DNA from 3 places in the Rhizobium sp. NZLR11 genome. Region 3 is predicted to be linked to each of the others. Evidence: predicted binding sites of a transcription regulator. Region 3 holds the regulator's gene; each other region holds the start of a gene.

Region 1 (3,236 bases), on a different contig from region 3:
TTCTGCGCGTCGTTCCGGGGCGGGCTGCTTGCTTCGGCCTTCAAAGCTTGGCACTAATTCAGCCATGAGCCGAAACCCAGCGACCCGCTCCGTCCGCCTGCGCCGTTCGGTGCTGAGTGTGCCCGCCATCAATCTGCGTGCCCTCGAAAAGACCCATGCGGTCGATTGCGATGCGGTGATCTTCGATCTCGAAGATTCCGTGGCGCCGGAAAAGAAGGGGCAAGCGCGGGAAAACCTGAGGCGCTTCTTTTCGGATCGGCCGCTCGAAAACAAGGAGCGGATTATCCGCATCAACAGCCTGTCATCGGATTTCGGGCCGGCGGACATGGAGCTGGTGACGGCGCTTGGTCCCGATGCTGTGCTGCTGCCGAAGGTCGACGAGCCGCAGGATATCACTGATATCAGCGACTTTCTCTTCGAAGCGGATGCAGCGGAAGATCTGCGCATCTGGGCGATGATCGAGACGCCGCGCGGCATCCTGAATGCAGCGGCAATCGCGGAAGCGGGACGCACGACGGGCTCGCGGCTCGATTGCCTCGTCGTCGGGCTCAACGACCTGCGCAGGGAAACGGGCGTGCTGGCCCAGCCGGGGCGGACCTATCTCGTGCCATGGCTGATGCAGGTCGTCCTGGCGGTCAGCGCTTACGGGCTCGATGCAATCGACAGCGTCTTCAACGATTTCAGGGACGAACAGGGTTTCGATGCCGAATGCCTGCAGGGCCGGGCCATGGGTTTTGCCGGCAAGATGCTGATCCACCCCACCCAGATCGAGCCTGCCAACCGCCATTTCGGCCCGGATCCGGCGGCCATTGCGGAAGCAGAGGCGATCATATCAGCCTTTGCCGACCCCGCTTCCGATGGTTTGAACGTCATCAATTCAGGTGGGCGGATGATCGAGCGGCTGCATCTTGTCCAAGCCGAAGCTCTGGTTCATAAAGCTCGCCTGATTTCTGCAAGAAAGCCCGCCTGATGAAACTCTACCGCTTCCTGACCGGTCCCGACGATGCTTCCTTCTGCCACAAGGTCACCGCCGCCCTCAACAAGGGCTGGTCACTGGAGGGCTCGCCGACATATGCCTTCAATGCCGCGACCGGCGCGATGCAGTGCGGCCAGGCCGTCGTCAAGACTGTCGAAGGCAAGGATTACCATCCCGAGGTGAAGCTCTCCGAGCAATAGCTCGTTCTGCCGGACACCCGGCTTCAGCGATCGGCGGCTTCCTCGGCGCTTTCCTCGATCCGCTCCATATCATCGTCGCTCAGCCCGAAATGGTGGCCGATTTCGTGGATCAGGACGTGGGTGATGATGTCGCCGAGCGTCTCGTCATTCTCAGCCCAGTAATCGAGAATAGGCCGCCGATAGAGGCGGATGCGGTTGGGCATCTCGCCGGTTTCCACTGTGAAACGTTCGGAAATGCCCCTGCCCTCGAAAAGACCAAGCAGATCGAAAGGGGTTTCCAGCGCCATGTCCTCGAACACGTCGTCATCGGGGAAATCTTCGATCTCGATCGTCAGGTTGGTGGTCAGCTGGCGGAATTCTTCCGGCAGATGGCTGTAGGCCTCCATGGCCAGCGACTCGAAGGCGCTTATCGTCGGCGCATGGCGGTCCCGCCAATCATCGCTCTGGTCTATGCGGGCCATGAATAATCCTTCCTTTGCGGGCCATATAGAACCTTTATCGCCGATTTTCGAGTGCGGAATCAAAGGCAGGAATAAATTCATATAAAATGGCCGTTGACTCTTCATTAGCTCTCTGGAATCTATAAGAACATAACAGGAACAAGACGGATTGGAGAAACGCCATGGCGCAGCACGCCCTGGCGCGCGAGCGGCTTTTTGCGCTCCGCGAAACCATCGCCAGACTAGAGGGGAAGCCGGCGCCGGCGCTTGCGGCGGCCGAGCGGGAAACCCTGGCGGAAGGCGGCAAGGCGCCCCGGAGATGCATTCTGCCGCCGCTGGCGTTTGGGGTGGAATGTCTTGATGAGGCGCTGGAAGGCGGTCTGCCGCTCGATGCAATCACCGAATTCCGCTCGATTTTGTCTCGCGATGCAGGTGCTGCCAGCGGGCTGGCAATGGCTGTCGCAGCGCGGCTGCAGAAGCAGGAAGCGGATGCCGGCAGGCTTTCGCCGTTCCTCTGGATCGGCGATGCTGTCGGCACGCTGGAGGCCGGCCGTCCCTATGCCCCCGGGCTTCTGGATTTCGGGCTGAGCCCGGAGCGGTTTCTCCATGCGGCGCCGCGCAAGCTGGACGAGGCGCTCTGGCTGGTGGAGACGGCGGTGGAAAGCGCTGCTTTTTCGGCCGTCATCTTCGAAGTGCGCGGCAATCCCGCCCATTTCGGTCTGACCGAAAGCCGCAGGCTCAGCCTTCGGGCGCGTGCTGCCCGCCGTCCGCTCTTTATTGTCCGTCAAGCCGGGGCGGAGGAGGCGAGCAGCGCGGCCTTCCGTCTGCATGTCGAGCCGGCCCCGTCCGGTCTGCGGCCATTGCCGGATGGATCGAAGCTTTCCGGCAGCATCGGCAATCCGATTTTCCGTCTGACGCTGGAGAAGAGCCGTAACCCGGCCCCGCTCTCCTTTTTTCTGGAGTGGAACCCCCATGAACGCGAATTTCTCCCTGTCGCCGAACCAAACCTCGTTCGTCCTCCAAGCGAACAGTCAACGGATTCTAGCGCTCAGCTTCCCGCATCTGCCAACGGACCGAATCGCCCGCAGGCGGTGGGGGCTCTCCTGGCGTTCGAAAGGGCGTCCTGAGACGCCGCCTATCGTCTGTTCCGGCAAGCTCAACAATGCGATGCGGCTGACGGCTCTGGACGAGTTGGCCGAGAGGCTGGGCCTGAAGAAGGAGCAGGGCGTTGCCGAAGCGCGCGCCATGTACCCATTGCTCGAGGTCGCGGAAGAGGATCCGGAGGCCGACCGCCGGTTGCTGGAGGCCATTGCCGACTGGTGCGACCGCTATACGCCGCTGGTGGCGTTCGACGGCAAGGACGGCCTGTTTCTGGATATTAGCGGCTGCGCCCATCTCTTCGGCGGGGAAAAGACGCTTCTCAAGGATGTGCTGTCGCGGCTTTTTCATATGGGGTTCGATGCGCGCGGGGCGATCTCGTCGTCGCCAGGCCTTTCCTGGGCCGCGTCGCGCTTCGGGCAAGGCGGCGTGATCGAGGACGAGGAAACGGAGCATGTGCTGCTGCCCTTGCCGGTCGCGGCCTTGCGGCTGGAAGGACGAACCGTCGATGCCCTGAAGAAG
Region 2 (3,236 bases), on a different contig from region 3:
CGGGTGGCGTGCGAGGTTTCATGCGGCTGAACCTCGCACGCCAACCCGATTGCCCGCAAGTCCCCGATCAGGGCGGCGGTCGGGGACCGGGTCCGGCGGATGGTGGCGGTCAGGCCCATCCGCGGGAATTGCGCTCGGAGCTCGAAAACAGGGCGGTTTCTCGATGGGCCGATGCGCAAGCTTCAAGCAATTGCAGGAAAAGTGCCTTGCGGTTTTCCCAGGCAAGGCGCGAAGCGCCTTTGCCAAGAATTGCGTAAAAAGTCAGGTCAATTCCAGGAAAAGTGCCTTGCGGTTTTCCCCGGGGCAAAGCGCGAAGCGCTGTTGCCCAGAATTGCGTAAAACAAACGGTTACAGCAGTGACAGTTGCACGCCGCTACCATCAGGCGGCACGAACAGGTCGTCGCGCAATGGCATGCCGCGTCGCGTCAGGCCGAAACGTCTTGCCGCCATTTCAAAGCGCCGGGCGATCTGCCAGGCATAGGGACCGGCGCCCTTCATACGTTTGCCGAATTCGGCATCATAATCCTTGCCGCCGCGCATCGAGCGCACCAGCGACATCACATGCCGGTAACGATCGGGGTAGTGCTGCAGCAGCCAGTCGCGAAACAGCGGGCTGACCTCGAGCGGCAGCCTCAGTATGACATAACTCGCCTCGGCTGCGCCGGCAGCCTTGGCCGATTCGAGGATGCGTTCCAGCTCGTGATCGTTCAGCGCCGGGATCAGCGGGGCGGCCATCACAGCCGTCTGGATGCCTGCTTCCGACAGCGTGTGAATGGTCTCCAGCCGGCGCGGCGGCGTGGCGGCGCGAGGCTCCATCGTCCGGGCAAGCTTGCGGTCGAGCGTGGTCACGGAGATGCCGACGCGCACCAGGTTCTTCGCCGCCATATCCTGCAGAATATCGAGATCCCTCAGGATCATCGCCGACTTGGTGACGATCGATACCGGATGGTTCGCCTTGTTCAAGACCTCAAGAATGCCGCGCATGACGCGCCACTCCTTCTCGATCGGCTGATAGGGGTCGGTATTGGTGCCGATCGCGATCGCCCGCACCTTATAACCCGGCTTGGCGAGTTCCCGCTCCAGCAGTTTTGCCGCATCCGGCTTGGCAAAGAGCTTCGTCTCGAAATCGAGCCCCGCCGAGAGCCCCATATAGGCATGTGTCGGCCGGGCGAAACAATAGATGCAGCCATGTTCGCAGCCACGATAGGGATTAATCGAACGGTCGAAGGGAATATCCGGCGATTCGTTGCGGGTGATGGCCGTGCGGGGTTTCTCGATCTGCACGTCGGTCTTGAACGGCGGAAGCTCTTCCAGCGTCTGCCAGCCGTCATCGATGGTTTCCCGCTGCAGCGCCTCGAACCGCCCGGTCGGGTTCAGTCCCGCCCCACGCCCGCGCCGCCGATCGACCTCGATCCGCAGGCCGGAAGACACCATCATCGCATCGGCAATATCTGCTGTGTTGGCAGGCGCGAATGCGGCCTGCCCTGCCAGGGACTGCTCTCTCATCGGATTCTCCCGTGACGGAAAGGCATCGCTCCCGCCCGTTTTGATGATTAAATTCCTATCCGCAAAACAAGAACAATGCAAGAACAAAATGCGGAAAACGCCGCTGGCAAAATTTTGTGCGGCGCATTATGAATAGGCAATGTTGACGGTTGTTCTCGAATGTCAGGATCAGGAATCTGAGCTGGCGCAGACCCTATCGGTATTGGTGGCAGGCGCGGTGGAGGGGCTCGTCAGCGATGTGGTCGTGCTTGATCACGGCTCGCGCGACGGCACCTCGCGGGTCGCCGACGCCGCCGGCTGCCGTTTTCATTCGCAGTGGGATATCAAGGACATCGTCCGCTCGGCCCGCGGCGAATGGCTGCTTTTCGTCGAGCCGGGCGCCAGACCCCAGGCCGGCTGGATCGACGAGATCGCCGAATATGTCGCGCTGAACAAGCTGCCGGCGCGTTTCACCGCCTCGCGCGGCTACCGGCGCCCGTTCCTCCGCCGCCTCGGCCGCGCCGTGCCGCCGCTGGAGCTTGGTTTGCTGATGCCGAAGAAACAGGCGCTCGCCGCTGCCCATAGCGGCATGCGCCTTGCTGAGTTCGCCAAGGGTCAGAAGCCACGCAAGCTCGCGAGCGAACTGATTCCCTCCTGGGTCGCCAGAGCCGCGCGGTAATATTCGCGCTCCTCCCGTCATCGCGCAAAGATGGCGCCCAATGGAATTTTGCGCTATAATTCGTCGATGGCGCCGCCGAAGCGCCTCGCTTCGCAACGGATGGCCATGGAATGCCGGTGGACGGCAGAACAGGTCAGCGAAAATCTCCTCTTCTGCCGGGGTCCCGGCGAAAGGAGGTGCGTCATGGCACACGGTATGGTCTACGGCCTGCTGGCCGTCATATTGCCGACATTGATGATCGCGCATCCGCATTCGGCAGCATCGCAGACGATGCTCAGTTGCGCAGGCCGATCCGACGTCGTCAATTTCCTTGACAGGAACTTCGCTGAAAAGCTGACGGCAGTCGGCCTGGTCAACCAGAACGCCGTTCTCGAGGTCTATGCCGCCGAAAGCGGAACCTGGACGCTCGTCGTCACGGATGTTCATGGCATCAGCTGCATCCTGCTGTCGGGTGATAGCTGGGAAACGATGCCCGCTTTGCCGGGCCTTGCCATATAGCGAATTCAAAAGCGCGGCCCGCTTTAGTTGTTTTATGAATGTCGGTATCCCGGAACCGCGGCACACTCCCGGGCGACATGCATTATTTCGCCGCGCCGCGTTTCAAATGCTCGTCCAGACGCGGCATGATTTCGACGAAATTGCACGGCGCGCTGCGGTAGTCGAGCTGCCCTTTCAAAATGCCGTCCCAGGCATCCCGGCAGGCGCCGGGCGAGCCCGGCAGCGCGAAGATGAAGGTGGCGTTTGCAACGCCTGCCGTAGCGCGCGACTGGATCGTCGCCGTGCCGATCTTCTCATAGGAGATGCGGTGGAAGATGGCGGAAAAGCCGTCCATGCGCTTTTCGAACAAAGGTTCCAGCGCCTCAGGCGTCACATCGCGGCCGGTGAAGCCGGTGCCGCCGGTGGTGATGACGACGTCGATCTCGTCCCGTTCGGTCCAGGCCTTCACCCGGGCTGCAATTTTCTCCCGATCGTCAGGCACGATCGCTCGGTCGACCAGCCTGTGGCCCGCCTCGGTAATTCGCTCCGCCAGCGTGTCGCCTGACTTGTCCGTCTCCGGAGTGCGCGTATCCGA
Region 3 (3,236 bases):
CGGTGCGCCAGAGAAGGATCTGGAGGCGGGTCCGCAGGCTGCCAGATCGACATCGGCAGCTCTGCTGGAATGGCTTTACCGCCTGCGCAGTAGCATTGGCGACCGCATACGATCGATCCTGCCCGGCGACACCGGCGCTTTTGCCGCTGCTTTGGTGACCGACGAGCGACGCGCCATCTCGAATGCGACGACGGAGGCGCTGCGCCAGTCCGGCCTTGCTCATATTGTCGCGATCTCCGGCCTCAACATGGCGCTGTCGGCCGGCATCTTCTTCGTCGGCTTCCGGATGCTGCTCAGCCTTTTTCCGGGCGTCGCTCAGGCCTATCCGACAAAGAAGATCGCCGCCGCCGGCGCGCTCAGCGCCGTCACCGCCTACTACCTGATTTCCGGCTTCGGGGTCTCGGCCGAACGTGCCTTCATCATGATGGCGATCATGCTGGTCGCCGTCTTCTTCGACCGGCCGTCGATCAGCCTGCGCAATGTCGTTCTCTCGGCGCTCGTCATCATCGCCATTTCGCCGTCCGAAGTCTTGGGCCCGAGCTTCCAGATGTCCTTTGCCGCGACATTGGCACTCGTATCGGGTTATCAACTGTGGAAGGACCGGCGCGTCCGCGAAAACGCCTTGCTGAAACTGCCGGTCTTCCGACCGGTCGTTGCCGTCGCCGGCTTCTTCGGCGGCGTCTTCCTGACCTCGCTGATCGGCGGTTTTTCCACGGCGCTGTTTTCGATCGAACATTTTCATCGCCTGACCGCTTACGGGCTGCCGGCAAATCTCGCGACGATGCCGATCATCTCCTTCATCGTCATGCCGGCCGGGCTGCTGGCGATGTTGCTCATGCCGTTCGGTCTGGACGTTCCGCTCTGGAAGGTGGTCGGCCTCGGCCTCGACCTGGTGATTGCGGTCGCCAAAACGGTGTCCGGTTGGGGCGGTGATATCGGCATCGGCCGCTTGCCGGCTTGGTATTTCGCTGTCGCCGTGGCCGGCTTTCTGCTGCTGACGCTGCTGCGCACCCGGCTGCGCCATATCGGCACATCGATTATCGCCGTCTCTACGCTCGGCGTGCTGCTTCTGCCGCTTCCCCGGGCGCCGGATCTGGTGATTTCGGAGGATGGCAGTCTCGTCGCAGTGGTCGCGGCTGCGGCAATCGCTTCCAACCGCGAAAACCCGCCGGATTTCATCTTCGATCAGTGGCAGAGAGCACTTGTCCTGCCGACGCATTTCCCGCCGAAAATGCTGGATGGTCCCGCTGTCCCGCCGGAGGGAGACGACCGCCGCGTCAGGCTTTCCCGCGATCAGCAGAATGAAGCGAGGGCGGCGATGCGGGCGGCTGTCGCCGGTGGTGAAGCAAACCGCTTTTCCTGCGTCAAAAAGGCCTGGTGCACATCAAGGCTCGGCAATGGTCATGTGGTTGCCGTCATCGACAACGCTGCCTATCTCGGTCCGGCTTGCGACGCGGCGGATATCGTCGTGACGTCGGTCCGCCTGCGGTTCAACAGCTGCCGATCAGGAGCGACGCTCTTTACCGGTGAGACGCTGCGCAGGACTGGCTCCGTCGAGCTGCGCTTCGCCGATGCCGGCCTGGAGGTCGTGACCGCATTCGAAACCCTGTCGCGCCCATGGAAGCGCCATCGCGCCTATGACTGGCGCAGCAACAGTTTTGCCGAATCCGGCCTCTCCAATGTCAGTGATAGCGGCGAATGAGGCCGACGAGCTTGCCCTGCACCTTGACGCGGTCCGGCCCGAAAATCCGGGTCTCATAAGCCGGATTGGCAGCCTCCAGCGCGATCGAGGCGCCCTTGCGGCGGAAACGTTTGAGCGTCGCTTCTTCGTCATCGACCAGGGCAACGACAATGTCGCCGGGACTTGCGGTGCTGCCGTTGCGGATGATTACCGTGTCGCCGTCGAAGATGCCGGCGTCGATCATCGAATCGCCCTTGACCTCCAGCGCATAATGTTCGCCGGAGCCGAGCATGTCTGCGGGAACGACGATGTCGTGGGTGTTATTCTGGATCGCCGAGATCGGAACGCCGGCAGCGATCCGGCCCATGACCGGCACGGAGACGGAGTTGCCGTTATCGGCGACCGGTTTTGCAGGAGCGGCGGCGGCGACCGGCTGCGGCTTGCCGAGGCTGCCCTCGATGACGCTTGGCGAAAAGCCGCGCCGGGGCTGGATGCTCGGGCTGTAGGCCTCCGGAAGCTTGATGACCTCGAGCGCCCGGGCGCGGTTCGGTAGGCGGCGAATGAAGCCACGCTCTTCAAGCGCTGTGATCAAACGATGAATGCCGGATTTCGAGGCCAGATCCAGGGCATCCTTCATTTCGTCGAAAGAGGGCGGAATGCCGGATTCCTTCATGCGCTCATGAATGAAAAGCAGGAGCTCCTGTTGTTTGCGCGTGAGCATCGACGTGTGACCCCTTGATTGAAACAAATCCAGAACAGAACACTATATGTTCCATATGTGTTCCGCAAGTAGCTAAATTTCCGTAAAACTTGCCGCCAACTCGTTGAGTTTTTTATTTTCATTCGCCGGATTGGCGCACATGTCTTGCATTGAAGGTGGCGCTGTCGCACCCTCTTGGCGTTTCAGGGAGGGATATCATGAACGAGCACTCGGCCAAACCGCACCCGCTGGATCATGTCGTGCTGCCCGTTGTCAATATCGACCTGGCGCGCGAAAGGCTCGGCAAGCTTGGCTTCACCGTTGCCGCCGATGCCCGCCATCCCTTCGGAACGGAGAATGCCTGCGTCTTCTTTGCCGACAAGACCTATCTGGAGCCGCTCGGTATCGCCAGCCGCGAGGAGAGCGAGGCATCGGCGCGGCAAGGCAATGTCTTCACCGCCCGCAATCGGGCCTTCCGCTTCCGCTGTGGCGAGGAGGGGCTTTCGGCGGTGGCGTTCGGCACCGGGGATGCCGGCCGCGCTCATCGGAGCTTCGTCGGCAGCGGATCGAGCGCCGGCGACATGCTGCAGTTCAGCCGGCCGATGAAAATGCCGGACGGTTCCGAGACCATGGCCGGCTTCAAGCTGGCCTTTGCCGCTGAGTTGCGCGCGCCGGATTTCTTCCTCTTCTGTGTTGAGCGCATCAATCCTCTGCCGGCCGATCGCGGTGCGCTAGAGACGCATGCCAATGGCGTCACCGGCATTGCCGAGATCGCGCTTTGCGCGCCGGACCCCTCTGCATTCGCCGCCTTCGTCAGCCTTGCAACGGCGCAATCGGCCGTCGAGAAAACCGGTT

What was found. Region 3 encodes LexA, which represses DNA repair genes until DNA is damaged. Its sites were predicted from a motif close to TGTTCNNNNTGTGTTCNG; they were not measured.
Region 1: HJB83_RS34080 (ImuA family protein) is a predicted target of LexA. The motif match lies at 1,761-1,778, and genes of this name have one in related genera.
Region 2: HJB83_RS33310 (PA0069 family radical SAM protein) is a predicted target of LexA. The motif match lies at 1,575-1,592, and genes of this name have one in related genera.

Annotation. Positions count from the first base shown of each region.
Region 1 is NZ_JABDWD010000006.1:112,127-115,362, forward strand. Features, by position in the region: gene HJB83_RS12595 (CoA ester lyase) at 65-970, shown strand; gene HJB83_RS12600 (DUF1737 domain-containing protein) at 970-1,176, shown strand; gene HJB83_RS12605 (metallopeptidase family protein) at 1,200-1,637, opposite strand; gene HJB83_RS34080 (ImuA family protein) at 1,799-2,743, shown strand; gene HJB83_RS12610 (DNA polymerase Y family protein) at 2,754-3,236, shown strand, end outside.
Region 2 is NZ_JABDWD010000042.1:865-4,100, forward strand. Features, by position in the region: gene HJB83_RS33305 (ribonuclease HII) at 1-22, opposite strand, end outside; gene HJB83_RS33310 (PA0069 family radical SAM protein) at 349-1,506, opposite strand; gene HJB83_RS33315 (glycosyltransferase family A protein) at 1,646-2,164, shown strand; gene HJB83_RS33320 (hypothetical protein) at 2,348-2,662, shown strand; gene moaB (molybdenum cofactor biosynthesis protein B) at 2,745-3,236, opposite strand, start outside.
Region 3 is NZ_JABDWD010000022.1:40,548-43,783, forward strand. Features, by position in the region: gene HJB83_RS28230 (ComEC/Rec2 family competence protein) at 1-1,702, shown strand, start outside; gene lexA (transcriptional repressor LexA) at 1,683-2,402, opposite strand; gene HJB83_RS28240 (VOC family protein) at 2,600-3,236, shown strand, end outside.